3 regions of the Oleidesulfovibrio alaskensis DSM 16109 genome follow, and region 3 is predicted to be linked to each of the others. Evidence: predicted binding sites of a transcription regulator. Region 3 holds the regulator's gene; each other region holds the start of a gene.
What was found. The regulator sigma-54, encoded in region 3, starts transcription at its own class of promoters, with help from an activator protein. The targets are predictions, from matches to a motif close to CTGGCACGGNNNNTGCTT.
Positions count from the first base shown of each region.

Region 1 (10,459 bases), on a different contig from region 3:
GTCCAGTGTCACGATGGGCAGCTGCCCCTGGCTGTCCATGTAGGGCTTCACGATGGTCCGCGCAAGCCGTTCGCGCACGTATTCCGTCAGCGTATCGGCGTCCTTTACGCCCGGGCCGTAGTCTGCCAGCGCTTCCACAATGCTGAGCAGGTCGCGTATGGATACGTTTTCGCGCAGCAGATTCTGCAGCACTTTCTGCACCACACCCAGCGACAGGATGCCCGGCACCAGTTCTTCCACCGCCTTGGGCGAATGTTTGGCAAGGTTGTCCAGCAGGTTCTGCACTTCCTGACGGCCGAGGAACGAACCGAGATTGCGCCGGAACACTTCGGTCAGGTGCGTGGCAATGACGGTTGCGGGGTCCACCACGGTGTAACCGGCCAGCATGGCCTCTTCCTTCTGCGACTCGGGAATCCACAGCGCAGGCAGATTGAATGCCGGTTCGCGCGTTTCGATACCCTTGATGCGGTGCCGCGCGTCGCCCGGGTCCATGGCCAGATAATGGTCGATGAGAATCTCTGCCGAGGCAACCTCGTTGCCCTTGATAAGCAGCGTGTACTGACCGGGCTTGAGCTGCAGGTTGTCGCGCAGGTGCAGCGAGGGGATGACAACCCCCATATCCAGAGCGAACTGCCGGCGGATGGAGCGGATGCGCGAGAGCAGGTTGCCGTCCTGTTCCTCGTCCACAAGCGGAATAAGTCCGTAGCCCACTTCCAGTTCCAGCACGTCCAGCGGCAGCAGAGCCTGCACCTCTTCCGGGCTGTCCAGCGCACCGCCGGGGGCGCCGCCCTTGACACCGGCCTTGCCCGCAGCACCGCTGCGCTCGGCCACATCGTCGCTGGCACCGCCGACCACTCTGGAGATAAAAAACAGCAGCGAAGCAAAAATGACAAACGGGATGAACGGCATGCCCGGTACCAGTGCAAAAACAAGCAGCACGCCGGAAACCAGTTTGAGCGCGCGGGAGTTGAACGTCAGCTGGCCTATGAATTCCTCGCCCATTTTGGCTTCGGAAGCGGCACGCGAAACAATGATACCCGCAGAGGTGGAAATGATGATGGAGGGAATGGTGGAGACCAGACCGTCACCGATGGTCAGCAGCGTGTACACGGTCATGGCGTCCTGCCATGTCATGTCCTTCTGCAGCACGCCGATGAGAATACCCCCGATGATGTTCACCATGGTGATGAACATGCCCGCGCTCACATCGCCCTGAACAAACTTGCCGGCACCGTCCATGGCGCCGTAGAAATCAGCCTCCTTGCGGATATTCTCACGCCGCCGCGTGGCTTCCGTCTCGTCTATGAGTCCGGCGTTCAGGTCGGCTTCGATGGCCATCTGCTTGCCGGGCATGGCATCAAGGGTAAAACGTGCCGCCACTTCCGCGATACGCGTGGTACCGCTGGTGATAACCATTTTGTTCAGAATGAACAGAATAAGAAAAATCACGATACCGATGATATAACTGCCGCCGACAACAAATTCGCCGAAGGACTGGATAACGGAACCGGCCGCATCTGTGCCTTCGTCACCGTGCAGCAGAATAAGACGGGTACTTGCCACGTTAAGAGCAAGACGCAGCAGCGTGGTAACCAGCAGAAGCGAAGGAAAAATGGAAAATTCAAGCGGGGAAAGCATGAACATGGAAGTCACAAGCACCAGCAGCGCCAGCGAAATGCTGAGCGACAGCATGATGTCCATGACAATGGTGGGCATGGGAATGAGCATGACGAACAGAATCACCACCACGCCGCCGGCGAGCAGGACATCGCCGTGCTTGGAGAAGCGCTCGTAATCTATTCTGGGTGCTGTTCCTACATCCGCCATTGTTTTGACGCTCCGTTCCGTTTACCGCCCCTGCGGGCGGGCCTTGAATTTCATCAGTGAAGCCAGCAGCGAAGCCACTGCCTGATAGAGTTCCTCAGGGATCATGTCCCCCACCTCCACCTGCCTATACAAGGCCCGTGCCAGCGGCACGTTCTCCCGGATGGGCACCCGGTGCTCGCGGGCCACTTCCTTGATGCGCTCGGCCAGATGATCCACCCCTTTTGCCAGCACCACAGGCGCAGGAGCTTCCACGGCATCGTAGCGCAGCGCCACGGCATAGTGCGTGGGGTTGGTCACCACAACGTCCGCTTTGGGCACATTCTCCAGCATGCGCTGGGCCATGACCTCCATCATCTTCTGACGCTGCTGCGCTTTCACCGCGGGGTCGCCTTCGGCCTGCTTGCGTTCGTCCTTCACCTCATCCTTGGTCATTTTCAGATTTTCTTCATAATCCCACCTAGTGTACCACAGGTCGGCGATGGCTATAACCAGCATGGGCAGCATGGCGTACTTGACCATTTTCATGCCCATTTCCAGCATGTACACCCCTATGGCGGTGGGTGTGGCGTAAAACAGCGGCAGAAAGTGATGCATCTCGTTGCGGATGACAATGTACGGCGCAATACCGATGACCGCAGCCATCAGTATGCTTTTGCCCAGCCGGATCAGTGTCTGCGGCGATATGAAAAGACGTTTCAACCCCTTGATAAGGTTGAACCGCGCAAATTTTGGTTTAAAAACTTTGGGCGCCCACAGTTTGCCCACCTGCAGACGGATGACCACATACGCCACAAGCGCGAGAAACAGCATGATGGGCAGCAGCATGAGCGCCAGCTTGCCCGAAATCCAGAGCAGCAGATCATAAACGGCCTGCGGTGTTGCCTCGAACATCACGGCATTGCGGAAAAAATGTTCGTACAGCCCCATCATCTCGCTGGCGATATGGTCCATGTACACATACAGCGCTATGGTGCCCGCCATGGTCACAAAGGTTTTGGGCACCTCCTGCGATTTGGGCACATTACCTTCACCCCGCGCTTTACGCCTGCGTTTCGGGGTGGCTTGTTCTGTTCTGCTCGGGTCTTGCTGCGGCATGGTGTCCGGCTCCTACAGCGGGCTGATCAGTTTGAGCATGTTGGTCATCTGCGGGCCCAGCCCCAGAATGAAATCCTGAACCTGATGCCGCATGATCGTGAACAGCAGCCCCATGAACAGAAACCCCACTCCGATCTTCAGCGGAAACCCGATCATCAGCAGGTTCATCTGCGGTGCCGCGCGCCCCATGAGTGCCAGCGCCAGTTCCACCAGAAACAACGCGGCCATGACCGGCGCGGCAATATGCACGGCCATGACAAACATGCCCCCCGCCAACGTCAGCATGTTGTGCAGCGAGGCGTGTCTGAAAACCAGCTGACCGGGCGGCACCAGCGCAAAGCTGTCCGTAAGGCCTTTGAGCATCACCAGATGCCCGTCAAGCACCAGAAAAATAAGCAGACTGACCATATACATGAAATGTGAACTGATGCTGGTGCTCTGCCCCGAAAGAGGGTCTGCCACACTGACCATGGTAAACCCCATCTGAAACCCGAGCAGTTCGCCGCCGGTCTGGATACCCGCAAAGAAAAAACGCACCAGCAGCCCAAGCATGATGCCCATGATGATTTCACCCGCAAGCATAAGCGCAATGCCGAACGGATGCCCCGGCAACAGGCTTCCGGAAAAGGAAAGATGCGGCCACAGCGCCAGCGTAAGCACCATGCACAGCGCACCTTTTACCAGCCGGGGTGCCGAATTGCCCCCGAATACCGGCAGCAGAAAAACCACAAGGCTGATGCGCATGAGGGTAAGCAGAAAGCTGAGGAAAGAGGCTTCATCAAAATTGAAGAGATCCATGCCGTCTCAAAAAGCAAAAAACAGACCATCGCACCGCAGCCGGACGCAAAAGCCCGCGCAAGGCCGGTAAATGCCGCGTACGGCCTTTTGGCAAAGGCGGCAGGGCAAGGCCGTGTCAGCCTTTCGACGGCACCGGCACAAACACGTTGCCCCTGCCGTCAGGTGCGGATACTGTTGCCAAGGGCCGATGTTTCTGGCACTGCCTCAAAAAACCGAATACGGAGGCGATATGGATTTTCTGCCCATACGGCGAGCGCTGCTGAGCGTGACCGACAAAAGCGGGCTTGTGGAATTTGCCACGTTTCTCACACAGAACGGCGTGGAACTGGTTTCCACCGGCGGCACCCAGCGGACGCTGACCGAAGCGGGACTGGACGTCACCCCTGTGAGCAAGGTCACCGGTTTTCCTGAAATAATGGGCGGCCGCGTCAAGACCCTGCACCCGCACATCCACGGCGGCATTCTGGCCGACAAGGACAACCCCGAACACCTTGCCACTCTCAAGGAGCTGGGAATCCGCACGTTCGACCTCATCTGTGTCAACCTGTACAACTTTGCGGATGCCGCCGCCCGCGGTCTTGACCTGCGCGGTGCCGTGGAGGAAGTGGACATCGGCGGGCCGTGCATGCTGCGCGCCACCGCCAAAAACTTCCATTCCATGCTTGTACTGCCCGACCCTGCCGATTATCAGGCAGCCATGCAGGAAATGCGCGACAACGACATGCGGGTGGGACTTGCCATGCGTCAGGCCATGGCTGTCAAAACATTCCGCGCCACTTCCGCCTATGACGGCATGATTGCCGGTTATCTGGGCAGCAAAACGGCTTAAACGCCGGACGGAGACCCGCCATAGCAACCAAGGTTCTCGGCAATACTCAGGGGCTGAAGCCCAGTCAGGTCAAGGCGCTTTCGCGTCTGTACACACGCCGCTACCCTGCCGAGGGCGGCTACACCACGGAACAGGCAAGAGAACTGGCCGCCCTGAGCCGCAGCATAGGCCGTCAGATAGGGCTGATGCTCGACAGACAGGGCAGGGTTTCTCTGGTTATTGTGGGCGATACGGGCTCCATCTATATTCCCGAGCTTCCCCGCGCCCGAACGGGCGCGGGCAGGCTGCGGGGGCTCAGGCTGCTGCACACCCACCTGACTGACTCCCTGCTTTCGCAGGAAGACCTCATGGACATGCTGTTTCTGCGTCTTGACGACGTGGGCGTGCTCACCGTGGACCAGCACGGCGGGCCGGCCAGCTTTCAGCATGCGCATCTGCTGCCCGGCGGCACACAGCCCTACATGGTGCACGACCCGCAGGGGTGGGACAGGGTAATAACAGATTTCACCGCACAGGCGCAGGCGCTGGAAGAAGAACTTTCGCGCATCACCGCCGATGCCCGCGAAACCGGCAGCGAATCCGGCAGGGCAGTGCTGGTGAGTGTTTCTCCCGACCCGCGTTCCGTGCAGGAATCGTCGCTGGCCGAACTGGCCGAACTGGCCGATACCGCCGGGCTGACCGTAGCGGGCACCATGGTGCAGCGCGTACGGCAGCTCAACTACAAATTCATTCTGGGCAAGGGCAAACTGGCCGAACTTGAAGTGCTTGCGCTTACGGCAAACGCCGGAGTCATCCTTTTTGACGGAGAACTGTCGCCCGCGCAGCTGCACAACCTTGCCGATATCACCGAACGCAAGGTTATAGACCGCACCCAGCTTATTCTGGATATTTTCGCCCAGCGCGCTTCCACGCGTGCGGGCAAACTGCAGGTGGAACTGGCCCAGCTGCAATACACACAGCCCCGCCTGACCGGAAAAAACCGCGCCATGGACAGGCTGGCAGGCGGCATTGGCGGCCGCGGCCCCGGTGAAACCAAACTGGAAACCGACCGCCGCAAGGTGCGCGAACGCATAGCCCGCATCAAGCAGGACCTCAAAGCTCTGCGCACCCAGCGCGGTTTCACCCGCGGCCGCAGAGCCAAGGCGCGTGTGCCTGTGGCATCGCTGGTGGGGTACACCAACGCGGGCAAATCAACGCTGCTCAACACACTGACCAATGCAGACGTGCTGGCCGAAGACAAGCTGTTTGCCACACTGGACACCACAACCCGCAGACTGCGCTTTCCGCAGGAACGCGAACTCATCGTCACCGACACGGTGGGTTTCATCCGCTCGCTGCCCAAGGAACTCAAAGAGGCATTCCGGGCCACTCTTGAAGAACTGGAAGCCGCTGATCTGCTGCTGCATGTGGCCGATGCCGGACACCCCGAGCTGGAAATGCAGCTGCGCGCGGTGGAAGAGATTCTGGACGAGCTGGAACTGCAGGATATTCCGCGGCTTCTGGTGCTCAACAAATGGGAAACGCTGGACGATGAAACCCGTCTGGCCCTTGCCGCCCTGTACCCTGCCGCCATCCGCGTTTCCGCCAGAACACGGCTTGGCCTTGATGACCTCACCGCAGAAATCATCAGACGCATAGACTGGGAGCGGATGCTGTAGCCGGCCCCTGCAGCCTCCGCGTATTAACCGCCGCACACAACCGTAAGCCGGGGCCTGCACGGCAGAACACGCTGCGGCATATTCCGCACAGGCCGCAGGCCCCCGCAAGCGGAGCTAACACGCCGCTGGCGCTGCACTATTTTATTTTCACATTTTTATTCTTTTTTTACAGCACGTTAAAAAACCATACTGTAAAAACACATCGTTACAATTGCAAATACCCTATGGACACAGTAACAACACTGTCATAAAGTATTACCAAAGGCATCCGGATCCGCGGCAGTGGTTATGGCCGCGCACAGGAATAAGACCTTTTGCAATATACAAACGGCAAATTGAGTTGCCAGTGTATTGAACCGTGCCTTCAGGTTCGTCGATGCACAAGGCGCTGCATCAGAACCACGCCGTTGTACGGCCCGACGCACAAACCAGGCTGGAACCCGGACTTGCCCAACTGCAACGGGAGGGTGCTTCTGGAAGAGATGCAAACACATAACGGCAAAGTGAGTTGCCCATAATGGAAACCAACGACGCAAGTCAGTATACGAAGCGTGTGCAAAACCCCTGAACAGCATTGAAATGTCAGGGCCTTCCGGTCACCGGAACGCACACGCTTCTTCTTTTTGATACTTCCGGTCTGACTCCTTAACCGCTCCGTTTTTCGCGTTTTCACGCTCTGTCCCGCTTTTTCACACCTGCACAATGGTTCCCTCAGCCTTCCCGCCCGCCGCCACGGGCAGAATTTCCGGGCTGCGGCATTATCTGCGCCCATCGCCCCATGCCCTGCATCGCCGTAACGGCACATATACCCTTATGGGGTATTGTCAAAAACAGGAAACAGTCTTATTTTCTGTGCCTTGCATCATGCTGCGGTAAGTGCGCACACACCTTGCCAATGCATAAAAAAAAGCCTAAGTCCTACCTGAAAAGTAGGCTTACTCCGGCACACAGTGCCTTTTTTTGAACAGTTTTGCCGCAAGGATACAGGCGACAGACGGTATGCGGTCATCATGCCGCGGCAGCAGGATTCCTGTTGCGCCGCTGCCGTTCAATTCACGCAGACCGGAGGAATTCATGCCCCAGAATATCGTCGTTATCGGCGCCGTTGCGCTAGGTCCCAAAGCCGCATGCCGTTTCAAGCGGCTGTGCCCCGAAGACAACGTCATCATGATCGACCAGTCCGACCGCATCTCTTACGGCGGCTGCGGTATTCCCTACTATGTTTCGGGCGAGGTCAACACGCTTGAAGAGCTGCAGATGACCCCCTACCACACCATCCGCGACGCCGAATTTTTCCGGGTGAACAAAGACGTCAAGGTGCTGGCCCGCACCAAGGTCGAATCCATCGACCGGCAGGCCAGAAAAGTACTCATCAGAGACCTGACCACAGGTGAGACAGCAGAACTGCCCTACGACAAGCTGGTGCTGGCCATGGGCAGCGCACCCAACCGTCCCCCGTTTGAAGGCATTGACCTTGAAGGCGTGCACACCTGCACCACGCTGGACGACGCGCAGGCCATCCGCGAAGCCGTGGCCGCCGGTTCCGTAAGCGGTGCCGTGGTTGTGGGCGGCGGTTTCATAGGCCTTGAAGTGGCTGTCTCGCTGGCCGACATGTGGGGCATCAAAACCTCTGTGGTGGAAATAGCAGACCAGATTCTGCCCGGTTTTCTGAGCGGCAACATGGTCAAGATTGCCACACACGATCTGCGTAAAAATGACGTGGACGTCTTCTGCGGCGAAAAAGTCATCCGCATCGAAGGCGAAAACGGCAAGGTTGCCCGTGTGGTCACCGACAAACGCACCATTGACGCCGAACTGGTAGTCATGGCGGCAGGCATCCGACCCAACACCGAAATTGCCCGTGCAGCCGGTATCGAGCTGAACGAACGCGGCGCCATTATCGTCAATGACCGCATGCAGACGTCCGACCCCGACATCTATGCCGGCGGCGACTGCGTAACCGTGCCCAATCTGGTTACCGGCAAACCCGGCTTCTTCCCTCTCGGCTCCATGGCCAACAGACAGGGACGCGTCATCGGCACCAACCTTGCCGGCGGCGATGCCCGGTTCCCCGGCGGCGTGGGCACCTGGGCCGTCAAACTGTTTGAACAGAACGCGGCCGGTGCGGGTCTGACCATCGAGTCGGCCCTGCGCGAAGGATTTGATGCGGTCAACGTGCACGTGGAAGGCTTCGACCGCGCTCACTTCTACCCCGAACACACCGTCATGGCACTGGATCTGGTTGTGGAACGCCCCACCCGCCGCGTACTGGGCATTCAGGGCACCAGCAGTCTGGGCGACGCGCTTGTGGCCCGCATCAATGCCGTGGCGCCGCTGCTGCAGAACAAACCCAAGCTGGAAGACATATCCAACCTTGAAGTGGCTTACTCGCCGCCTTTCGCCTCTGCCATGGACATCATCAACACCGTGGCCAACGTGGCGGAAAACGTGCTTGAGGGCCGCAACCACACGCTGGACCCCGATGAATTCGCCGTCATGTGGCAGAACCGCGAGTCGGGCAGCTGCACCTTTGTGGACACGCGTCTGGCCTCCAACGCTGAATCGCTGGTGGAAAAATACCCCGGTCAGTGGCTTTCCATTCCGCTGGAAGAAATGGAGCAGCGCCTCGACGAAATACCCGAAGACAAGACCGTGGTGCTTATCTGCAACACCGGTCTGCGTTCCTTTGAATCGCAGCTGATCATGAACCGTCACGGCCGCAAAAGCCTGAGCGTTCAGGGCGGCATGGCTTCGGTGACCAAGCAGGGCAACGAAATCTGATCCGCCCATCCGGCATCACCGCGGCGCGGCCATACGGCCGCGCCGCTTTTTTTCATGCCTTCCGCCGCTTGCCTGTACAAAAGCATACGGCTACAGTGCGCGCACAGAAAATTTCAGGAGAACTCATGCCGTTTGCCACACCATCATGGGATGCACAGCTGTTCACGGTGCTCAACAATGACTGGCGCACACCGTTTCTTGATGTGTTCATGCCGCTTGTTTCAAACAGTGCCCTGTTGTGGGGCATAGCGGCTGTCATTGCTCTGGGAGCGGCTTTCAGAAGCACCCCGCAGGGACGCCGCCGCATTCTGGCGGGCCTGCTGCTGGTGGCGGCCACGGCAGGCATATCAGACCTGAGCTGCGGAGTGGTAAAAGACACCTTCGGGCGGGTAAGGCCGCTCAACGCCCTGCCGTCGGTTCATTTTGTGGAGCACGGCCAGTGGACACAGCGCCCCGCCGGTTTTGTACAGACCAAACCCCGCGGGGCCTCGTTTGTTTCAGCCCATGCAGCCAACAGCATGGCCGCCGTGCTTGCCGGATGCGCCGTATGGCCCGCCCTGCGCTGGCTCATGCTGCCCCTGCCGCTGCTTATCGGCTGGTCTCGTGTTTATCTGGGCAAACACTACCCCAGTGATGTCATCGGCGGATGGCTGACCGGCATAGCCGTGGCGCTGGTGGTGCTCCAGTGTCTGCGCATGGCGCAGAGCGCCCTTACGAAACGGCGTCAAGCCTGACCAGCGCCTGACCAGCCAGAGCGCCCGCGGTGGTGCACAACAGCCGCCGGTCTTCAAACAGCTCGACAGACGATGCATCACCCTGCAAAGACAGCAGCCGCGCCCGTGCCTGGCTGATTTCGTCCGGTGTGCAGTGTTCCGCCAGATTTCCCAGCGCCCATGCGGCCAGTCCGCGGCCTTCACCGTCCTCGTCATCCAGCGCGCGTACCAGTGCAGGCACCGCCAGCCGCATGCGCGCCGGCTCCGCCTGTGCCAGTCTGCCTATACCCCAGTATACCCCGCGCCGCAGGGGCGGATGGTCAAGAAAGTTGTCGTCGTCGCCTGTCTCGCGCACATACGAAACAAGCATTCTGTCATATTCCGCAGCCAGACGGGCGTGACAGGCCATAATTTCCCCCATGGCCTCGGCAATGCCCCAGCCTATGTTTCCGGACTCCTCATTCATGTGCCACAGCAACCGGCGCATGAACACGCGGGCGTCTTCCATGCCCTCGTCCGCCATACGTGAAACGGCAATGCCCAGCGCCGTCACGGCGCGCCATTTCATCTCACCGCCCGACAGCAGAAAAGAAAGCAGCGGCCCCACAACCTCCGCCGGCGGCAGTGCCGTTATCTGGTCCAGATTCCCTTCCCAGCCGTCATCCGCCAGCAGACAGCGGATACGGGTTTTCAACGCGCGAAACTTTGCCATAGAGCGGCCCTCCTGACGCAAATCGTAATCATTCCCTTGTGATTGA
Region 1 covers NZ_AXWQ01000007.1:28,771-39,229, reverse strand. Annotated here, with positions in the region: gene flhA (flagellar biosynthesis protein FlhA) at 1-1,827, opposite strand, end outside; gene flhB (flagellar biosynthesis protein FlhB) at 1,849-2,922, opposite strand; gene fliR (flagellar biosynthetic protein FliR) at 2,935-3,720, opposite strand; gene H586_RS0106870 (IMP cyclohydrolase) at 3,950-4,549, shown strand; gene hflX (GTPase HflX) at 4,735-6,207, shown strand; gene H586_RS0106855 (FAD-dependent oxidoreductase) at 7,282-8,988, shown strand; gene H586_RS0106850 (phosphatase PAP2 family protein) at 9,114-9,722, shown strand; gene H586_RS0106845 (DVU0298 family protein) at 9,700-10,413, opposite strand.
Region 1: the regulator sigma-54 is predicted to act here: its motif matches at 3,732-3,749, upstream of fliR (flagellar biosynthetic protein FliR).

Region 2 (10,459 bases), on a different contig from region 3:
CTGCAGACCGGCCTGAACGGCCAGTGACACGATAAGAGGAAATGTGGCCCCCACATAGGCCATGGTAATGCCCGATACCGCCCCGACAATAAAAGGCATGAAAATACAGCTTACCGTAAGGGCTGTGCGTCCGCCTGCCAGCTGTGCCAGCTGATGTACCGCCCCTGTGGTGTTCAGCATCTCCTTGAAAACAAATATGGCGGCAATGACGAGCACCATCTGCCACAGATGTCTGTGGCGCAGCGATGCCGCCAGAATACCGGCGCTGCCTTTATTCTGTACGGCTGCAGTCAGTATGCCTGCAGCCAGTGCGGCAATGACGCCTGATTCAAAAGGAATGCCCTGCGCTGAAAAAGCCAGTACCGTTTCAAGCAGCACAGAACCGCCGATGGCCACCAGCAAAGGCAGCCCCTGACGCAGAACCGCTTTCGGCGTGCTTGCCGTCACGGTACTGTCTGTCTGCACCGTGGCAGGCGGAAGAGAAAGTACCGCCGGTCTCAGCATGAAAAACCATCCTGCGGCCAGCATGATTGCCATGCCCGGCAAACCGAAGGCGCAGATGGTGGTTATGGGAATGCCCGAGAGCGATGCCGCCAGAATGATGCCCGGATACAGCGGCCACCATGTTTCCCATACATGCCGGTACCAGTAGTTGAGCGCAGCCAGCGTGTCTTTTGAAACCTGCATGCGGCTGGCCACGGCACCTATCATGGGGGCCGAAAAAACAGCACCGCCCGGCATGGGCAGCAGTCCTATAAGCATGGGGAAGAAAACCAGCCGCAGGCGCGGGTTTTTCAGATAGCCGGACAGCGCATCCATAAGACGCAGGGTCTGGCCTGATTTTTCCAGAACATCGCTGAGCAGCAGGATAAGCAGCACTATGGCCGCCAGCATGAGGGTCTGCGGGCTGGTCAGCCCCGTGAATACCGTGGGCAGCCACATATCAGGAGCCAGACCGAAAAACAGCCCTACGGCGGCACCGCCGCTGATAATGGAAAGTCCCAGATTCACCCTGAAGCGGATGGCGAGCAGCATGATGATGAAAGCGGCAGCCAGCTTGATAAGCGGCAATAACGAGTCCGGGCCGGTCACGGCGGTTTGCCTCATGTGTGGAAGGTCAGCGGCGCGGCTCCGGGCCGCTGCACGCAGGCGTGTTGCAAAAAGCGACGGTTACGGCTGTGACGTAACATGAATCATATGCCCTGAACAGCCATGAATTGCCTGCGCAAACAGGAAAAACGGTTTACTGTTAGAGGAAATATTTTGCGAACGGGGCTTGACCTCCGGTGAACTCTGTTCTACCCCTCAGGTTGCCAACACCTGTTTCGGACAGTGTCGAACAGCCTCGCGACCCATGGGCCGCGTGGCGTTTTTTCTTATTGTCGTTGGCAAAAAACTATCGAGAAATGTCAAGGAATCAAACATGAGCAGCATCCCGATTTCAGTTGAAGGCTTTGAACTGGTTAAACGAGATCTTGAAAGGCTGAAGCAGGAACGTCCCGCAGTGATTCAGGCCATCAAGGAAGCACGCGAAGAAGGCGACCTGAGCGAAAACGCAGGCTATGATGCCGCCCGTGAGCGTCAGGGCATGCTTGAAGCGCGTATCGGCAACATCGAATCCCGCATGGCCCGCTTCAATGTCATTGATATGAGAACGCTTGGCGGCGAGCGTGTGACCTATGGTGCCACCATAGAGCTGGAAGACCTCGAAACCGGTGAAATGCGGGTGTATACTCTGGTGGGTCCCGACGAGACTGACTATGTGAAAGGCAGCATCTCGGTTCTTTCTCCTGTTGCCAAAGCTGTTCTGGGCAAAGAGGAAGGCGACGAAGTTGTGGTGGACGCCCCGAGAGGAAAAATACATTACGAAATCGTTTCTGTAAGCTTCAACGGCCCTGTCATCACCCTCGAATAGTTTTACAGGCCAGTCTGGATGTGCTCCTGTCGGCGCCACCGGGCGGCCAGTACCTCCGGTGACACCAGACAGCCAAGACAAGCTCTGTAAGCCCCTGCCGTTTTTGCGGCGGGGGCTTTTTGTTTTTGCTGCGGGTACAGGCAGGGCAGTGTCAGGTATTTTTACTGGTGTAATTATAATCGACAGCTGTCTTTATCTTCTCAGTTTGTTATCAGTCTGTAATGTAAGGGCTATTTTATATTATAAGATGTGTCGTTTTTTTTTACATTTTTTTGTTCTTTGCCGATTCCAATGTTAACATGTTGTTTTAATTTTGTATTGTCGATTTGGAACCGCTATTGCTTCTGTTATATCGAAGGCTTGGTAGCGTTAGAGTACAGGGTAACAGGAGTGAATCATGAAAACTGTCTGTCGGATTGCAATGGTGCTTGTTGTGACGCTTATCTTTGTTTCGTCAGCATCGGCCGGGGTGGTAACTTCCTGGCAGTATTCTTATGATGCCGGTTTTGTGGACTGGACATGGGCACAGTCCGGAGACTCCGGCGGGGTGAAGGGACCGGTCAATCTGAACGGCGAGACCGGCTACCATACCCTCTGGTGGGGCTCCAGCCTGCTTCCCTTGTTTCAGTCCCGCATTGAACTCAACGCACCTGTTTCCGGTGTGGTGAACACAGGCGGTGCGCCTGCCGCAGCCATGACCATGACGCACTACAACAGATGGACAACAAGCGCGCTTGTCTCCGGCACGGTGAAAGCCGTACTTGAACTTCAGGCGCTGGAGCCTGTGGCGGGTGAGCCTGCAACGCTTTCCACCGAACTTGATTTCAGCTTTTATGAAAAGTCCATATTTGAAGGAATGAGCCGCGATGTGTTTATTTTGAACAATCCGCAGGTCACCTTTGAAGGTTTTGAGTATGACGGTGAGTGGTACACGCTGGACTTCGGCGGGAGCTTCGGCGTTATTCCGGAATATTACATTCAGCGGATCGGGCTGGATACGGGACTTACATATTATGGATGGGTTACCTCGGAATTTGACAGTACCGTGGTGGACACCAGCTTTTCAATTTCGCATGTGATGCCCCAGCCCGCGCATGCTCCGGAGCCCGCAACAATGGGGCTTATGGGACTGGGTATGCTGGCCATGGGCGGATACGCTCTGTGGCAGCGCCGCAAAAAAAGCTGAGTTGCTGCAAGTGCTGAATCTGCCAAGCGGTCCGCCTGCGGGCCGCTTTTTTTGTGCACAAAATCCGGAATGAGTGTCTGCTCCTGTCGGGGGTGATGTCGGTAGTTATAACTGGTGTCGGATTTATTTACAGTTAAAATACAGTCAATCATGGGTAGGGTTTTGCCTAACATGTTAGATTAGATTGTGTTAGATTGCATGGAACGCTGTTTGCTTAACCAGTGTGCCTCTACCGAGGAAAGAACTCATTACTATTTGTGTAAGGAAGCTGTTATGCACACTCGTATTGTTACAATAACTGGTATTCTTGTTTTCAATCTTCTTTTTGCGGCCGTTGCTTCTGCTGCCGTGGTTACTTCGTGGGGCTACACCTACAACGCCGGTTTTACCGACTGGAAAATGTCCGACCGCTGGACCAGACCTTCTAAGTGGGGAAAAACCTGGATAGATGGCGAGAAGGCCTACAAGAATCTGTACTGGGGCGATAACTGGAACGGCTGGAGCGGAATCTCGCTGGACAGCGGAACCAGCGGTATTGTGCACACCAACGGTGATGCCGCGCATGCCATGTCCATGACGCACAGCAACTCGCCCACTTACGGCGGGTCGCTGGTATCCGGTACCGTCAAGGCCATGCTCGAACTGAGAGCTCTTGATCCGTACCATGGCTCAGAAATAGCGTTGTCCACGGCTCTGGAATTTGCATTTTATGAGACCCCCAATAACGGGCTGCTTACTGATGACGTGTTCATTCTGACCAACCCCGGGGTGACCACCGAAGGCTTCGAATACGGCGGAGAGTGGTACACGCTTGATTTCGGCAGCAGTTACGGTGTCATCCCCGAGTCCTACATCGAAGCTCTGGGGCTGGACACATCCATCACGTACTACGGCTGGCTGACTCCTGAAAATGCAGACACTACGGTGGACACCAGCTTTACCATCACGCATCGGCCGCAACCCACACCTGCGCCGGAGCCTGCAACGCTCGGGCTCATGGGGCTGGGGCTGGTGGCTCTTGGCGTGTATTCCCGTATGAAAAGAAATGTTGCGAAGCGTTCCTGATGAACCTGTCGCACCGCATACCGGCAGGCTCTGATGGCAGAGCCTGCCTTTTTTTATGCTGCTGCCATGTGCGCGAAACCATGGAGATACACCGGTACAATGCGGTGTGCGTTTGATGCCGTTTTTTCCGGAACAGCAGGCGTTATGTGTGGTGACAGGCGGGGGCAGTGCTGTAAGAAGCCCGTAAGGCCGGTGCAGGCTGTAACGCGCGTACTTTTTCCCGCAGGCGGTGCCGGGCTGTCACCGCCACTGCCTGACCAACAAGTCTCAGGTATTGCCCGGCTGTCAATTTGTGGTATAATGCATGCGAAGGTGTCGAAAAGTATTACAGTTTCCGATGGGTTTTCCGATGTAGTACATAGTGGTAACCTGTTGACGCTATATGGAAAAAATATACAGGCACGGCGATTGCTTGTCAGATATGCCGCCTGCAACGGGTGGCTACTAAAAGCTGGGGGGAATCAGCTCATGAAAATTCGTGCTCTTTTTGCGTGCGCCGTCTTTGCGGCGGGTATTCTTGTGGCATCTGCTGCGTCTGCAGCTGTGGTCAACAGCTGGCAATACTCATACCATATCGGTTTCACCGACTGGGAAATGTCCGGCCGTAACGGAAACGTGGGTTACTGGGGGCGCCAGAAGATTGATGGTGAAAGAGCCTACACAGATCTCAGCTGGGGTTCTTGGGAAAAGCGCAGCAGCATCAAACTGACAAGTTATACATGGGGAAATGTTGATACTGATGGTGATGCTGCCTATGCAACCACCATGACCCATACCAACATGCCCGTGACAACTGATACTCTGACCTCCGGCAGGGTGAAAGCCGAACTGGCTCTGTGGGCTCTGGATCCGTATTATGGAGAGAAAAAAGCTCTTACCACCTTTCTTGAATTTGACTTTTACGAAACACCTAACAACGGCGGACTTACCAGCGATGTGTTCATCCTGACCAATCCCGGGGTGACAACAGAAGGGTTTGAATACGACGGTGAGTGGTATACGCTGGATTTCAGCAGCAGCTACGGCATCATACCCGATTCGTATGTCGAAGCACTGAAGCTGGACAAAAGCATAACCTACTATGGCTGGCTTACACCGGAAAATTCTAAAACCTCCGTGGATTCGTATTTTTCCATCAGCCATCGTCAGCAACCCACTCCTGCGCCCGAACCTGCCACTCTGGGCCTCATGGGTATGGGCATACTTGCTCTCGGGGTTTATTCCCGCATGAAAAAGAAAAACGCGTAACATTATTCAGCGCGTATATCGGACAGCAAACGGCAGGCTCTGGAAACAGGGCCTGCTTTTTTTGCGCAGTGCATTCCCGCCGGAAAAATGCTGTTGTGCTTGCGGGCGGGCATCCTGCAGGCGTGCCGGAGGTCTTATGCCGGCGAGTGCAGTGCACAGAGATATGCTGCCGGATGCCGCGGGGCGGACTGTAATAATAAAGCGCCCCCTAAGGAGCGCTTTATTATTGTCAGGAAAGGGAAGAAGCGGTGCGGCCGGATGAGCTGTGGCGGTCCGGCTGCCTGCGTGTCCTGTCATGTGTGCCGGTGATGGCGCGTGCCCGTTCAAGGGCTGCGTTTATGTCCGGCATAATGTTGCGGCGGCCGATAATGTCCAGTGTTCCGAGCCGCTGTAATTCCTGCAGCGGGGCCTTGCGCAGGCCGGAAAGCAGCAGCACTGTTCCGTTGGCTTTGCAGCGGGCATGCAGCAGTTCCAGAGCGTTGATGGCCGTGGAGTCTACTGTGGGCACTTTGCGCAGGCGCAATATAAAGACGGCCGGTGATTTTTCCATGATATCAAGAACGCTTTTAAACCTATCAGCCACACCGAAGAAGAATGGCCCGTCAATTTCATAGATGCGCACCCCCTGCGGGACATCACTTACGGGTTCTTCTTCAGCCCATGTCTCGGCGGCAGGCTCGCCATCTGATTCGCGGATGCGCGTGACTTTGCTCATGCGCTGCATGAAGAGCAAAGAAGCCAGAACAACTCCCACATTGACGGCCACGGTAAGGTCGACGGCCACTGTAAGTCCGAATGTAAGGCACATGACCAGCACATCAGGCTTCGGGGCGCGCAGCAGGCGCATGAATTTGTGAATTTCGCTCATGTCCCACGCCACCACAACAAGTACGGCGGCGAGGCATGCCAGCGGAATGTACCCCGCGGCCGGAGCCAGCAGCAGTACAAACAGTACCAGTACCGCAGAGTGAATCATGCCCGAGACAGGCGAGAAAGCGCCCGATCTGATGTTTGTGGCTGTTCTGGCAATGGCGCCTGTGGCGGGAATGCCGCCGAAAAGTGCGGATGCGATGTTTGCCGTGCCCTGTGCTACCAGTTCAGTGTTGGCGTTGTGCCGGCTGCCTGTCATGCCGTCGGCCACCACGCACGACAACAACGATTCAATGCCGGCCAGCAGTGCCACGGTAAGCGCGTCGGGCAGCAGTATGCGTACTTGCGCCCATGAAAAGTCGGGCAGGGCAAATGACGGCAGTGTCTGCGGTATGCCGCCGAATCTGCTGCCGATTGTTTCCACAGGCGCGCCGCACGCGGCTGCTAGCACTGATACGGCTGCCACGGCCGCAACCGGAGCGGGAATGCGGGGAACAAACTGCCGTACGCCGATGATGATACCCAGCGTCAGCAGGGCGGCAGCTGCGGTTACCGGATCAATGGCACCAGCATGTCCGAAGTATGCCTGCCATTTTCCGATAAAGTCCGGGGGTATCACATCAAGCCGCATGCCCAGAAAATCGTTTATCTGTGATGAAAATATGAGCAGTGCGATGCCTGCGGTAAAGCCGGTGGTCACAGGATAGGGAATGAATGTGATCAGGGTTCCGAGTCGCAACACACCGAAAATAATAAGGATGATTCCGGCCATTATGGTGGTCAGCAGCAGGCCGTCAAAACCGTGTCTGGAGATGATGTTGAAAATGATGACGACAAACGCACCCGTGGGGCCGCCTATCTGATAGCGGCTGCCGCCCAGCGCAGAGATAAGAAAGCCTGCGACGATGGCGGTAAAAAGTCCTTTTTCGGGCGTGGTGCCGGAAGCGATGGCAAACGCCATGGCCAGCGGCAGGGCGACTATGCCCACGGTGGCACCGGAGCCGAGGTCGCGCAGGAAGTTCTGGCGGGAATATCCCTGACGGAGAACAGAAATGGCCTTGGGCAGGAACCCTTCCCTGTCCGAGGCCACATTTTGAGAATGCATTTAAGGCCTCCTGAAATGATATGCGATGAACGCAGAGGCTGGCATGTCTACTCCTCTTTTTATGTTGTGGCAATAGTGGGACAAGTTTTTAAAGTTTTGATGTTCAAGGTGAAGACTCTTTTTTTGATTGTGATTTTTTTAACGTACGGTTTCTTGTCGTGGAGTGTGGCTTCATAATACTGAGGGAGATTTTGTTTTTGGTGTGCATTTGCATACATAAGTTCTTTTAGATTCGTTATGATATGGTTTTAGGTTGTTGTACATGTGTTGTATGGTAAGAATTGTGCAAAGTGCATTGTATTGACGCTTTGTTGCTGTTGTTGTGTACTGCCTGTTGTGGTCGTGGAACGTTTTTATTTCGGGCATGAAAAAGGGGGCAGTCAGGGCAGATGAGGCGCAAACTGCCATTACGTGCTGAACAGGTTTGGTGATGAGAGTCTGGCATGGTTGTGCCGCATGGCGGGACATGCGCTGCACTCAGAGGGGCGGTTTTGTACGGGCCGGACCGGATTCAGACATTGTGCTGTTTGTGCGGGTAGCATGCCCGGCTGGAGGACAGTACCATGGAGAAGGAGATGACGGTGGTTATGGCTGTGTGCTTTATGGATGGCGGGCACTTATGCATTGCAGATGATTAACGCAAAGTCTTGGTTGTATCATTTGTATGACATGTTCTGCTTTGCAAAAAGACTGGCAGCATATGATAAAACGATATGTAGTCATTAGGGTGTTTCTGTTGATTTGATATCGATATATAATATGAAAAATATCTTGCTAGCTTTCATAAAAAATAATCAACACACACTTTTTTTGTTTTTAAAAGTGATTCACGATGGTGACAGTTTCAGACGTTCAAGGAATGTTACACAGAGTTTTATACCGGTTTCGGGATAAAACATTGCGCGGTGTTGCCATGATTGTTGCCTGATGATATCATGCAGATTAAGTCTTTTGCCCGCGAAAAGACTTCTCGTCTTTTTCCTTTTTGTTTTTCTATGTACATTGCAGAGCGTTATGCATTCCGGCTGCATTTCAGGCAGCGGGGTTTTGTGCGGCCGAGAATGCAGGCAGAAGGAGTGAATATGATTACCGCAGCAAGTCTGCTGACTGCGCTGGCTGTTTTCATCGCACGTCTGTGCGATGTATGTCTGGGCACCATCAGACATGTAATGATTATACGCGGCCGCCGTCTGCTGGCGTTCAGCGTGGCGTTTTTCGAAGCCGTTATCTGGGTGTATGCCGTTTCACGCGTCATCGGTGCGGTCAGCGATCCGGTGACATCTCTGGCGTTTGCCTTGGGGTTTGCGTCGGGAACTTATGCAGGCATCACGCTGGAGGGGGTGTTTAAGATTGGCGAACAGGTGGTGCGCGTGTTTACACGCGAAGGTGGGCCGGTTGCCTGCACGCTGCGCGATGCCGGTTTTCGCGTGACGGTTTTTGACGGACAGGGGCGGGATGGTGTTGTAAATCTGCTGTTTGTGCAGGTGCGCAGACGTCAGGCCGGGGAAGTGGCCCGCATTGCCCGCAATGTGGACCCTGAATGTTATATGGTGGTTGATGATATAAGAAAAACCTATACCGTGGGCGGTTGATGCAGGCCTGCACCACTGTGGTGCAGGCCTGCACGGATATAGCGCGTTTGCGGGCAAGACCCGTGTTCTACTCTTCTTCGCCCCATGCTTTTGCACTGCGGGCTACTTTTTTGCGGACGTTTTTCCAGTCTGTCTCATGGGTAAACATGGACTCCGGAAGCGCAGCCAGCATCTTTTCGTATAAGCTCAGCGGAACGGTGAATGTCAGCTCATCTGTTTTCATAAATTTTCGTGCTGAAGGATCAAATCCGCCGATGACTGCTTTTTCGATGCCTTTTTCTTTATAGTACAAGGGCCATCCGAGTATGTTGGTGCAGCCTGCGCCGAAAGGTGAGGCCACGCAATCCATATCGCCTGTGGTGAAAACAGTCTGTGTGAACAGGCCGGTCAGCACTTCAGGGCGGGCAAAGAATATGATGAACTCAGGTTTTTCTTGAGCACTGAACAGCGACAGCGGTTTGAATATGCAGTAGCGGGCAGGAGCTTTGCGTGGTGCCACACGAAGAATGAAGTTGCGCATGGCGTCGGGGTCGGGCATATACCGCTCCCCCTGCAGCGGGGTGCCTTCAAACCCCGTGGAAACATAGTGCTCAATGAACCGCAGATGAGGCTGAAGCATGGCGCAGTAATACACTCCGCCCGGACAGCCGTACTCTGTCTGCGAGATGAAAGCCGCGCCGTGCTTTTTTCTGGCCAGCCATATGCTGCCCATGACACAGGTGAACGACTTCATAACTTCCCGCATATCCAGCTTTCCGCTTTCTTCCAGTTCGCGCGAAATGGGAACACCCGTTTTAGGGCCGAACGCATTCTCCGGCTTATCATCAGAGTAATATACTCCCAGAGGCTCTTCATTCAGACCGAGATGTTCCATGAAGGTGGCTGTGCCGTCGAGTACCGGTTGCATCGTCATATCGTCTCCTTGTTTTATTGTGAAAGTTGGCTCCGGAGATGATTGCTTTTCAGTATGCCCTTTCATACCATGCTCATGGATAAAATAAACAACGCTTGCAGAAAACTCTTTTCCGATGGTGGGCATAATAGTGCAGGACTTTTTGAACGACGTGCCGTTGCTGGTGGAAGTGGCCCGGCAGAAAAGTTTTTCCAAGGCAGCTGAGGCGCTGGGTATAGGTGTTTCCACGCTTTCAAGGCGTATCAAATTGCTGGAAAAGCGTATGGGGGTTCTGCTTTTTTACCGCGATACGCGTAATGTCGAATTGACGGACAACGGTGCGTACCTGCTGGACCGCTGCGGTTTTGTGCTGGAAGAAGTGCAGAAGGCGTATGATTCTGTGGTGCTGAATATGCAAAAGCCTTCCGGACTGGTGCGGGTATGCATGTTTCTTGATCTTTACGACGGACTGCTTAAAAAAGTGCTTCTTGATTTTGCAGCCAGATGGCCGGACATCAGTCTTGAGCTGACGTTTCAGGACCATCCCGTGGATATGCGCACCGCCCCCTTTGATGTGGCTTTTGTT
Region 2 covers NZ_AXWQ01000004.1:469,680-480,138, reverse strand. Annotated here, with positions in the region: gene H586_RS0102505 (DUF401 family protein) at 1-1,092, opposite strand, end outside; gene greA (transcription elongation factor GreA) at 1,424-1,915, shown strand; gene H586_RS19820 (THxN family PEP-CTERM protein) at 2,313-3,101, shown strand; gene H586_RS19815 (THxN family PEP-CTERM protein) at 3,375-4,166, shown strand; gene H586_RS0102485 (THxN family PEP-CTERM protein) at 4,635-5,414, shown strand; gene H586_RS0102475 (SulP family inorganic anion transporter) at 5,644-7,389, opposite strand; gene H586_RS0102470 (DUF2179 domain-containing protein) at 8,472-8,981, shown strand; gene H586_RS0102465 (DUF169 domain-containing protein) at 9,049-9,894, opposite strand; gene H586_RS0102460 (LysR family transcriptional regulator) at 10,010-10,459, shown strand, end outside.
Region 2: the regulator sigma-54 is predicted to act here: its motif matches at 4,563-4,580, upstream of H586_RS0102485 (THxN family PEP-CTERM protein).

Region 3 (10,459 bases):
CAGCCGGGATGGTTGGTCACATGGTTGAATGCTTCCGGATGCGGCATCAGGCCCAGCACACGCCCGGTGGGGTCGGTCAGTCCCGCGATGCCGAGAGGGGAACCGTTGGGGTTCCATGGGTATTCCTGAGTTACTTCCATGGTCTCGGGGTGGGCGTACTGAAAGACAACAAGGTTTTCCGCCACCAGTCGTTTCAACGTTTCTTCATTTTCGGGAATCAACTTGCCTTCGCCGTGGCGCACGGGAATATACAGCGAAGTAAGGCCGTGCGTGAATACACAGGGACTGTGCGTATTCACTTTCAGGTGGCACCAGCGGTCTTCATACCGCGCTGAATCGTTGTGACTGAGCGAAACCTGCCGTTCGAAATACATTGAATCGAGAGCGGGCAGCAGTCCCAGTTTGACAAGCAACTGGAAGCCGTTGCAGATGCCCATGATCAGCCCGCCGCGGTCAAAGAAATTTTTCAGCTGGTCCAGCAGTGGGGTGCCGTCCTTGGTCTGGGCGTGTCTCCAGCGTTGCGCTGCTGCCTGAGCCGCTCCCAGATCGTCACCATCAAGAAAGCCGCCGGGGAAAATAAGAAAATTAAAATCCTCAAGGCGGATTCTGCCGGTTTCAAGATCGGAAAAATGGGCTATTTCAACGGCATCGGCTCCTGCAATACGCGCAGCGTGCGCGCATTCAACTTCGCAGTTAGTCCCGTAGCCGGTTATAACCAGCGTATTCACCTTGGTCATCATGGCTCCTGAAAATGTTTGCTTGACAGAGGAATGTCCATTCCGTAGCAACACACGTTTGTGCGTGCGGAGATATCCGGGCAGTTGCTGCTCGGAACCGCAGATAATAGTGGCAGCCCCTGTCGGCGTCAATGGCTGACGAGGGGTGTCGTTTTTGATACAATCAGCTGTTACCGTGTGAAACAGGATTTTTTCCCGTTTCCGAATCAAATCATGCTGAGGCAGGAGTTACATGAAAACCAAGTTTATCTTTATCACCGGCGGGGTGCTTTCGTCGCTGGGCAAAGGGCTGGCTGCCGCATCTGTGGGGGCACTGCTGCAGGCCCGGGGACTCAAGGTCACCATTCAGAAACTCGACCCCTACATCAACGTCGACCCCGGCACCATGAACCCGTTTCAGCACGGTGAAGTGTATGTGACCGACGACGGCGCGGAAACCGACCTTGATCTTGGCCATTACGAGCGCTACCTCGGCATTCCCATGAACCAGCGCAACAACTACACGTCCGGTTCCATCTACCACCGCGTGATCACAAAGGAACGCCGCGGCGACTATCTGGGGGGCACCGTTCAGGTTATTCCGCATATCACCGACGAAATCAAAAGCGTGATTATGAATCTGGCCAGCGACGACCTTGATGTGGCGCTGGTGGAAATAGGCGGAACCGTGGGTGACATCGAAGGACAGCCGTTCCTTGAAGCCATCCGGCAGCTTCGTTCCGATCTGGGCCGTGACCGCTGCATGTACATCCACCTGACGCTGGTACCGTATCTGGCCGCCGCCGGCGAACACAAAACCAAGCCTACCCAGCACAGCGTCAAAGAGCTTCGCAGCATAGGCATTCAGCCCGACATTATTCTGTGCCGTTGCGAAAAAGCCGTCACCGATGACCTCAAGCACAAGATTGCTCTGTTCTGCAACGTGGAAAAAGATGCTGTTTTTTCTGCTGTTGACGTGAAAAACATCTATGAAGTGCCGCTCAGCTTCTATGAGGAAGGCTTTGATCAGAAGATCGCCATCATGCTGCAGCTGCCGGCCAAAAATCCTGACCTGAGCAAATGGCAGGAGCTGGTGGACACATGCGCCAACCCGCAGGGCAAGGTGACCATCGGTATCGTGGGCAAGTATGTCGATCTTAAGGAAGCATACAAAAGCCTGCACGAAGCGCTTATTCACGGCGGTGTGGCCAACAAGCTGGCTGTGGAGCTCAAGTACGTCAATTCCGAGCTCATCACCGATGAAAATGTGGCGGAATCTCTGGCCGGTCTCGACGGCATTCTGGTTCCCGGCGGCTTCGGCAGCCGAGGCGTGGAAGGAAAAATCCGGGCCATCCGTTATGCCCGTGAGAACAAGGTGCCTTTCTTCGGCATATGTCTGGGTATGCAATGTGCGGTCATCGAATTTGCCCGCAATGTAGCCGGACTGCCCGCCGCCAACTCCGAAGAGTTTGACGAACAGACTCCCGACAAGGTGATCTACCTGATGACGGAATGGTTTGATTTCCGCAGCAAGCAGGTGGAGCGGCGTGATTCAGGCAGCGAAAAAGGCGGCACCATGCGTCTGGGATCGTACCCCTGCGCCGTGGTCAAGGGTACCAATGCCTTCACTGCCTATCAGGCTGAAAAAGTGGACGAACGCCACCGTCACCGTTTTGAATTCAACAACGCCTATCTTGACAAGCTCAAAGAGGCCGGGCTGGTATTCAGTGGTCTGTCACCCGATGGTGAACTTGTCGAAATGGTTGAAATCAAGGATCATCCCTGGTTCCTCGGCTGTCAGTTCCACCCTGAATTCAAGTCCTACCCCATGACACCGCATCCGCTTTTCCGCGAGTTTATAAAAGCCGCCGGAAAACAGGCTGTAAAAAGCAAGCGGTAACGCTTGAACTCCTGCCATAAACGGGGCGCACACCAGTGCGCCCCGTTTTTTTAGACTTTCAATCCGGCTTTGAATCGGATAGGTTTCCTGTGGTTTTCCGGTTCCGGCATGCTGCCGGACAGCCGCGCCCAAGCCGTGCGCCGCGGCCACCTCACCAAGATTTTACCATGGCGGAGATGCATGACGTTTTCTACGACAGAACTCTATAAAACCCTGTGCGACGGCCCGTTTATCATTGCAGGCCCCTGCGTGCTCGAAAGCTACGAGCTGGCGCTTGAAACTGCCCGCATTGTGCGTGAGGCTGCGGACAGACATGCTGTCACAGCAATTTTTAAAAGCTCTTTTGACAAGGCCAACCGTACATCGGCCTCCAGCTTCCGCGGCCCCGGAATGACTACGGGGCTGGAGTGGCTGGCCCGCATCCGCGAAGAAACGGGCCTGCCTGTCATTACCGATATTCATGAACCTGCTCAGGCCGCACCTGTGGCAGCTGTGGCTGACATTTTGCAAATACCGGCATTTCTGTGCAGGCAGACAGCCCTGCTGCAGGCGGCTGCCGCCACCGGCAGTGTGGTCAATGTAAAGAAAGGCCAGTTTGTGGCGCCTTGGGATATGGGGCCAGTGGTGGAAAAACTGCATGCGGCAGGAAACCGTCACGTGATGCTTACCGAAAGAGGGGCAAGTTTCGGCTATAACAATCTTGTGGTCGATTTCCGCTCTTTTTCCATCATGCGCAGCCTGAATGTTCCTGTAATTTTCGATGCCACCCATTCCGTACAGCTTCCGGGCGGGCAGGGTTCCTGCTCCGGAGGGGACAGAAGGCATGTTCCTGCACTGGCCCGCGCAGCTGTGGCAGCAGGTGCAAACGGGGTTTTTCTGGAATGTCATCCCGACCCCGACAAGGCGCTGTGCGACGGCCCCAACAGCTGGCCCGCGGGGCGCCTGAGCGATCTTGTAGGAGATCTGAAGAGCATCTGGAGTATTGACTATGCGTGTTAAAGAGCTGGCCGCCAACATCCGCCTGCTTGTTCTGGATGTGGACGGGGTGCTGACAGACGGCGGTCTGTACTATTTTGGTGACGGCAGGGTGGCCAAGCGCTTCAATGTGCAGGACGGGCTGGGAATCAAGATGGCTCAGTCCGCAGGGCTTGTCGTGGCCGTGATTACCGGTCTTGACTCTGAAGCCGTGGCCGAGCGTGTGCGCGGGCTGGGCATAGAGGACTACCATGCGGGCTTCACGCACAAGCTGGACGTCATGCAGGGATTGCTTGAAAAATATGCTCTCAAACCGGAGCAGGCCGCTTTTCTGGGCGATGACTGGGTGGATCTGGCCCCGCTCAATCTTGTGGGGCTGCCCATGGCAGTGGCCAACGCCCAGCCGGAGGTAAAGGCCGTGGCCAAATATGTCACCACCGCCACGGGAGGCCATGGCGCCGTGCGCGAAGCTGTACGTTTTATCCTTGATGCCCAGAACAAACTGGCTCCCATGCTCAGGGAGTGGTCTTCCTAGATGTCCCGCCGCAGAATGTACTGGGTCGCCGGTATGCTGATTCTGCTCACCGGCCTGCTGTTGTATGCGGCCATGGGGGCACGTCAGGTCAGTGAAGTGCGACGCTCTCTGACCGATGCCCAGCCTGCCGTGGAAGGTAATGTCGATCTGGCGCTGTCGGGTGTGCGCCTGAAGCAGGGCGAAAAAGGACGCGAACTGTGGACGCTGGAAGCTGAAAAAGCGTTTTATGACCAGCAGGGCGACACTGTACGCATCAAGCAGCCCGACATTGTCTATTTTCTTGAAAAACAAAACGACAACCTGAGTGTTAAAGCGCGCTGGGGCGAAATAAAGCAGAGCAGCCAGTCCATGCGTCTGTGGGACGATGTGGTTCTGGTGCAGACAGACAAAATGCTTAAAACATCTCTGCTGACCTACCTTGGCAGCTCCCGTGAACTGACCATGCCCGAAAAGGTATGGTTTGAAACCGGCGCCATGAACGGTACCATGCATGACGTGCTGTGGCTGCTGGACACTAACGTCATTAAAGCCCGCGGAAGCGTTGACATGGTTCTGTACCTTGAAGACGGCTTCAGCGGCTTAGCCCGAGGAGAAAAACGTCATGAACAGAATTAGCATAACAGGCCACATGATTATGGTGCTGCTTGCCTGTCTGGTTTTGCAGGCCGCCCCCGCCACCGCGGCAGAGGATATTCCCACCTCCATCACATCTAAGACCATGACTTATGACGCCAACGCCCAGCTGATCATTTTTGAACAGGATGTATACGTGCAGCGCGGTGAATTTGAACTGTGGGCGGACTCCATCTCCGTCTATCTGGACAAGAACGCCAGTGCCGCCGCGAAGCAAAACGACGCCGAAGGCCCTGCCATTGACGCCGGCCAGATCAACAGGCTGGTGGCCGAAGGTAACGTACGCATGAAGCAGCTGACGAAATCGGGAGAATGCCGCAAGGCCACCTACAAGGTTTCGGAAGGACTGCTTGTGATGGAAGGAGACCCCGTACTTCGCGACGAGGGCAACAGTATCGGCGGGCAGGAAATCAGGTTTTATGTGAACGAGAACAGAAGTGAAGTGTTGGGCGCGCCTGGTAAGCCCGTCAATGCGGTTTTTTCCGCCCCCAAAAGGATGAAGAAGTAAATGGCGGTCATTCAGGCTACAGGGTTGCGCAAGCAATACGGTTCGCGCGAAGTGGTCTGCGGCGTTTCCCTGAATGTGAAACAGGGGGAAATTGTCGGCCTGCTGGGCCCCAACGGCGCGGGCAAGACCACGACCTTTTATATGCTCATAGGCATTGTAAAGCCCAATGCCGGCGAGGTGCAGCTGGATGACCTGAGCATATCCGACTGGCCGCTGCATGAACGCGCCCGTATCGGTTTGAGCTATCTGCCTCAGGAAAGTTCTGTTTTTAAAAAACTCACTGTCACTCAGAATCTGCAGATGATTCTGGAACATGTGGGGTTGAGCAAAAAAGCTCAGCAGGCAAGAGCGCAGGAACTGCTTGAAGAGTTCGGCATCACCCACATCGCCGATTCATACGCCATGCACCTGTCCGGCGGTGAACGGCGGCGGCTGGAAATCGCCCGGGCCCTCATCCGCGCCCCGAAGTTCATCCTGCTTGATGAACCGTTTGCCGGCATTGATCCTCTGGCCGTGGATGATATTCAGGAAATCATCAAAAAACTGCGCGACAAAGGTATCGGGGTGTTGATCTCTGATCATAATGTACGTGAAACATTGAATATCTGCGACAGGGCTTATCTCGTTTACGAAGGAAGGGTCATTCTGGAAGGCACTCCGGAAGCCATTGTGGCCGATCCCAAGGCCCGCAGTGTCTATCTGGGAGAGGGCTTCTGCCTGTAAGTCCCCCGGCTCCGGTTGCATCACACAGATATATGTGGCAGAAAAGAGTCATGGAATGCATTTTGGAATGATTTTTGGATAACAGCACGGAATATACGTTTCCGCTGTCTCCGGCATCAGGGATTTGATATTCCCTGAGCAATAAAAACAAAATATATTCAGCTTTTATAATCTTAAGGATTCGGTTGAACAATGGCTTTAGAGTTACGACAGCAGCTTAAACTCGCTCAGCAGCTTGTGATGACGCCCCAGCTTCAGCAGGCGATCAAACTGTTGCAGCTTTCACGCGTCGAGCTCGTTGAAACCGTTCAGCAGGAACTGCTGGAAAACCCGTTTCTTGAAGAAACACAGGAAGAGCGCCCAGTCTCTCAGGCTGAAGAGAGAGCCCCGAGAGCAGAAGAAGCCGACCCTTTCCGTCAGGAATTGGTAAAGAATGCCGACTGGGAAAACTATCTTGGCGATTTTGCCAGTACCGGCAAACAGGCAGGCGGACGCGACGCGGAAGTGCCGGAAGAGATGACCGCCTTTGAGGCTCGTTTTTCATCCAGCCCCACGCTGGAAGGGCATCTCAGCTGGCAGCTGCGCTTGTCTTCCGCCACGGAAAAACAGCTGGACATAGCAGAGGTCATAATCGGCAACCTTTCGCCTGCGGGCTATCTGCAGGCGACGGTGGAAAACGTGGCGGAAATGGCCGGTGCCGGTACGGCAGAGGTGGAAGAAACGCTGCACCTGCTGCAGCGGCTTGATCCCGTGGGCATAGCGGCGCGTACTCCGCAGGAATGCCTTCTGGTTCAGGTCGAAGTGCTTGGATACGACCGCGACCCTGTGCTTGTCGAGCTGATCCGCGATCATCTGGAAGACCTGGAAAAACGACGGTACAAGCCTCTTCTCAGAAAATATCGTCTGGGAATGGACGACCTTAAAGAATATCTTGACCTTATCCAGACTCTTGACCCCATGCCGGGCTCCCGTTTCGGTAACGAACAGCCCGCGTATGTCAGCCCCGATGTCTACGTGTATAAAAGCGAGGATGATTTTATCATCCTGCTGAACGAAGACGGCCTGCCACATCTCCAGCTGAGTGAATTTTATAAAGAAGGCGTCAAGGGCTCCACTGATAAAGAAAAGGACTACGTGCAGGAAAAAATGCGCTCCGCCTCGTGGCTTATAAAAAGCCTTTATCAACGGCAGCGAACCCTGTACAAAGTAGTTGAGAGCATTATTAAATATCAGAGGGGTTTTTTCGAGGAAGGCGTATCCCGGCTTCGCCCGCTTATTCTCAAGGATATAGCGGACGATATAGGAATGCACGAATCAACCGTCAGCCGTATTACAACAAATAAGTATGTGGCTACCCCCCATGGTATTGTGGAGCTTAAGTATTTCTTTAACAGTGCACTGGCGTTAAATGACGGAACAGAGGTAGGTTCTGAAAGTGTGAAAGCGCTGATAAAGAACCTGATTTCTGAAGAAAATCCTAAAGAACCGCTCAGTGACGAAAAGATCGGAGAAATTCTTAAAGAAAAGTTGCAAGTCAATATTGCTCGAAGAACCGTGGCGAAGTATCGTACAGCTATGGGAATCCCTTCTTCTTCGAAACGAAAAGCTGTATTTTAGGCCAAAGGATTTCCGGCAGAAATGCCTGAACTGAATCTCTGGAGGTTTTTATGAACATCGCTTTCACTTTCAAGAACTTCGAGCCTTCCGATCACTTGAAAAAGTATGCCAACCGCCGTTTTGAAAAGCTCGGACGCTTTTTGAATAAGTCAGAAAACCTTGAGTTACAGGTTCTGTTGAGCGTTGATAAATTCCGGCACAAGGCGGAAGTACAATGCACGGGCGAGGGGTTGAATCTCTCTGCAGTGGAGCAGAGCGAGGATATGTATGCCACTATTGATCTTGTGCTGGATAAGCTGGAAGCACAGGTCAAGAAACACGCAGAAAAGACTAAGGATCGGCGCCGTTCCAGCAGTGATGACAGCGTGCGTATGGATGTGTTCAATTACAAAGACAATGACGGCGTGCGCGAGCGCACCATCATTGAAACTGATGAGATTGATCCCAAACCCATGCATATTGATGAAGCAGCCATGCAGCTTGAGGCGCTGGATTACGAGTTTCTCGTTTTCAAAAACGCGCAGAACAACCGCGTGAATGTCATCTACCGTCGCAAGGACGGAGACTTCGGGCTGATCGATCCGGGATTCTAAAAAATGAAACTGGGTGAATACCTGGATAAAGACCTCATAATTCATGAGCTTTCCGCCAGCACCAAAACTGAGGTGCTGGCGGAACTTGTGAAACCGGTCATCCAAAAATATCCGGAACTGGATCAGAATACCGTGGTCCGCATTCTGCAGGACCGTGAAAATCTGGGAACAACCGGCATCGGTGACGGCATAGCCATACCGCACGGCAAGGTGGAGGGGCTTGACCACATCGTGCTGGTGGTCGGTCGCAGTTCTGAAGGGCTTGATTTTGAAGCGCTTGATTACAAGCTGTGTAACGTATTCTTTCTTGTTCTTGCTCCAGAACAGGTGGCCGGCATGCATCTGCGCATTCTCGCACAGATTTCGCGTCTGCTGAAAGACAAAGAATTCAGAGCTGAATTTGCTCAGGCAGATTCGGAAGATACCTTGTGGGAGCTTTTGCAGAAGGCGTAACGGAAAGGGGCGGACGCCGGTGGTGCCGCTCTGTCTAAAAGGTAGGAAAAGGGGTTGCGCCGTGAAAAAGAGTGAAAGTCTGCCGGTTCTTATAGTCACAGGACTTTCCGGCGCGGGCAAAAGCACGGTGCTCAATGTATTCGAGGACTTGCGCTTTTTTACCATAGACGGGCTGCCGGTGGGGGTAGTGGCCGACCTGTTGGAACATCTTGCACGTGATGCCATGGGGCGCTACCGCGGCGTGGTGCTGGGCATGGACCTGCGCCAGTTCGATTTTCTGGATGAATTCGAAGGCGCGCTTATGCGGCTGGAAAAGATGGGGGTTTCTCCCCGCATCATCTATCTGGAAGCCGACAGTGATACTCTGGTACGGCGTTTTGCCACCACACGCAGACCTCATCCTCTGGAAGGCGGCGACCTGGGGCTGGAGGCCGCCGTTGAACATGAACGGAATCTGCTGGCTCCGGTGCGTGAACGTGCAGACCTTATTCTCGATACCTCAGAATTCTCCATTCACGACCTGCGGCGCATTGTGCAAAAAAAATGGAGTTCGCTTGGAGGCAGCTTGAGAAGTCTGCGCGTCAACCTGATTACCTTCGGGTTCAAATACGGTGTCCCTTCCGACGCCGACATGGTTTTCGACCTGCGCTTTCTGCCCAATCCGTACTTCGACGCAAAATTAAAGGCGCTTTCAGGTAAAGACCCTGAAATACAGCAGTTTGTTCTGGGTTGCGAGCAAGGCAAGACTTTCTTTAAACGTTTTTTAGACTTTCTTCTCTTCCTGCTTCCTCAGTATGAGGCGGAAGGCCGCTACCGGATAACGCTGGCCATCGGCTGTACCGGCGGCAGACACCGGTCTGTTTCCACAGCCGAAGCGTTGCGGGACGCTTTGAAAAAGTCCGATTATGCAGTATCCTTGGAACACCGGCATATCGATCTGGGCTGATTTTTTTTCCACCATAACCAAATGTGCAAAGCAGAAAATATGTCTTCTGAACCAACCGTGGAAGAGCCCGTAGTGGGCATTGTACTTGTCACGCACGCGGACTACGGTGCTGCGTTGCTGCGCGCTGCCGAATTTATTCTCGGCCCGCTGACCGACTGCACGTCGGTGAGTGTTGACGGCACACTGCAGGTGGGAGAAACAATCGACCGGCTGAAAGAAGCAGTCCGCAAGCTGGATAAAGGCAAAGGGGTTATCGTGCTCACCGATATGTTCGGCGGCACGCCCACAAACCTCAGCCTTTCTTTGCTCAGCAGTGCGGACATAGAGGTTGTCACCGGAATCAACCTGCCTATGCTGCTTAAAGTTTTTTCCAGCCGTACCATGGAGTTGCAGAATCTGGCACTGGAAGCCAAAGAGTCCGGCGGCAACGGCATCGTTGTGGCCGGCGAGGTTCTGCGCCGTAAAGCGCGAGGCAAATAGAGTATATGTGGGTGCGGGTTGATAATCGTCTGGTTCATGGTCAGATAATAGAAACGTGGCTGCCCTATACCGGAGCAAGGCATCTGCTGGTTGTCAACGACGAACTGGCGGCGGATGATCTGCAGCAGCAGATTGTCTCTCTGGCAGTACCCGGGCGTGTGTCCATCACGTTTGTGAGAATTGATGAGTTGCAGGACATCATTATGCGGCGCGGAATAGCACTGCCGGACACGCTGGTACTTTTTGCCAACTGTGGCGACGCGCGTCGCAGTTCTGAAAATGGTTTTGAATTTGACACACTGAATATAGGCAACCTGCATTACAGTCCGGGCAAGCGCCAGTTGTGTCCGCACGTGGCTGTTTCCGATGACGACGAAGCA
Region 3 covers NZ_AXWQ01000015.1:94,720-105,178, reverse strand. Annotated here, with positions in the region: gene H586_RS0110420 (phosphoribosylformylglycinamidine synthase subunit PurQ) at 1-737, opposite strand, end outside; gene H586_RS0110415 (CTP synthase) at 970-2,616, shown strand; gene kdsA (3-deoxy-8-phosphooctulonate synthase) at 2,797-3,615, shown strand; gene H586_RS0110405 (KdsC family phosphatase) at 3,605-4,126, shown strand; gene lptC (LPS export ABC transporter periplasmic protein LptC) at 4,127-4,741, shown strand; gene H586_RS0110395 (LptA/OstA family protein) at 4,728-5,267, shown strand; gene lptB (LPS export ABC transporter ATP-binding protein) at 5,268-5,990, shown strand; gene rpoN (RNA polymerase factor sigma-54) at 6,183-7,607, shown strand; gene hpf (ribosome hibernation-promoting factor, HPF/YfiA family) at 7,658-8,200, shown strand; gene H586_RS0110375 (PTS sugar transporter subunit IIA) at 8,204-8,653, shown strand; gene rapZ (RNase adapter RapZ) at 8,715-9,599, shown strand; gene H586_RS0110365 (PTS sugar transporter subunit IIA) at 9,639-10,079, shown strand; gene H586_RS0110360 (PTS sugar transporter subunit IIB) at 10,085-10,459, shown strand, end outside.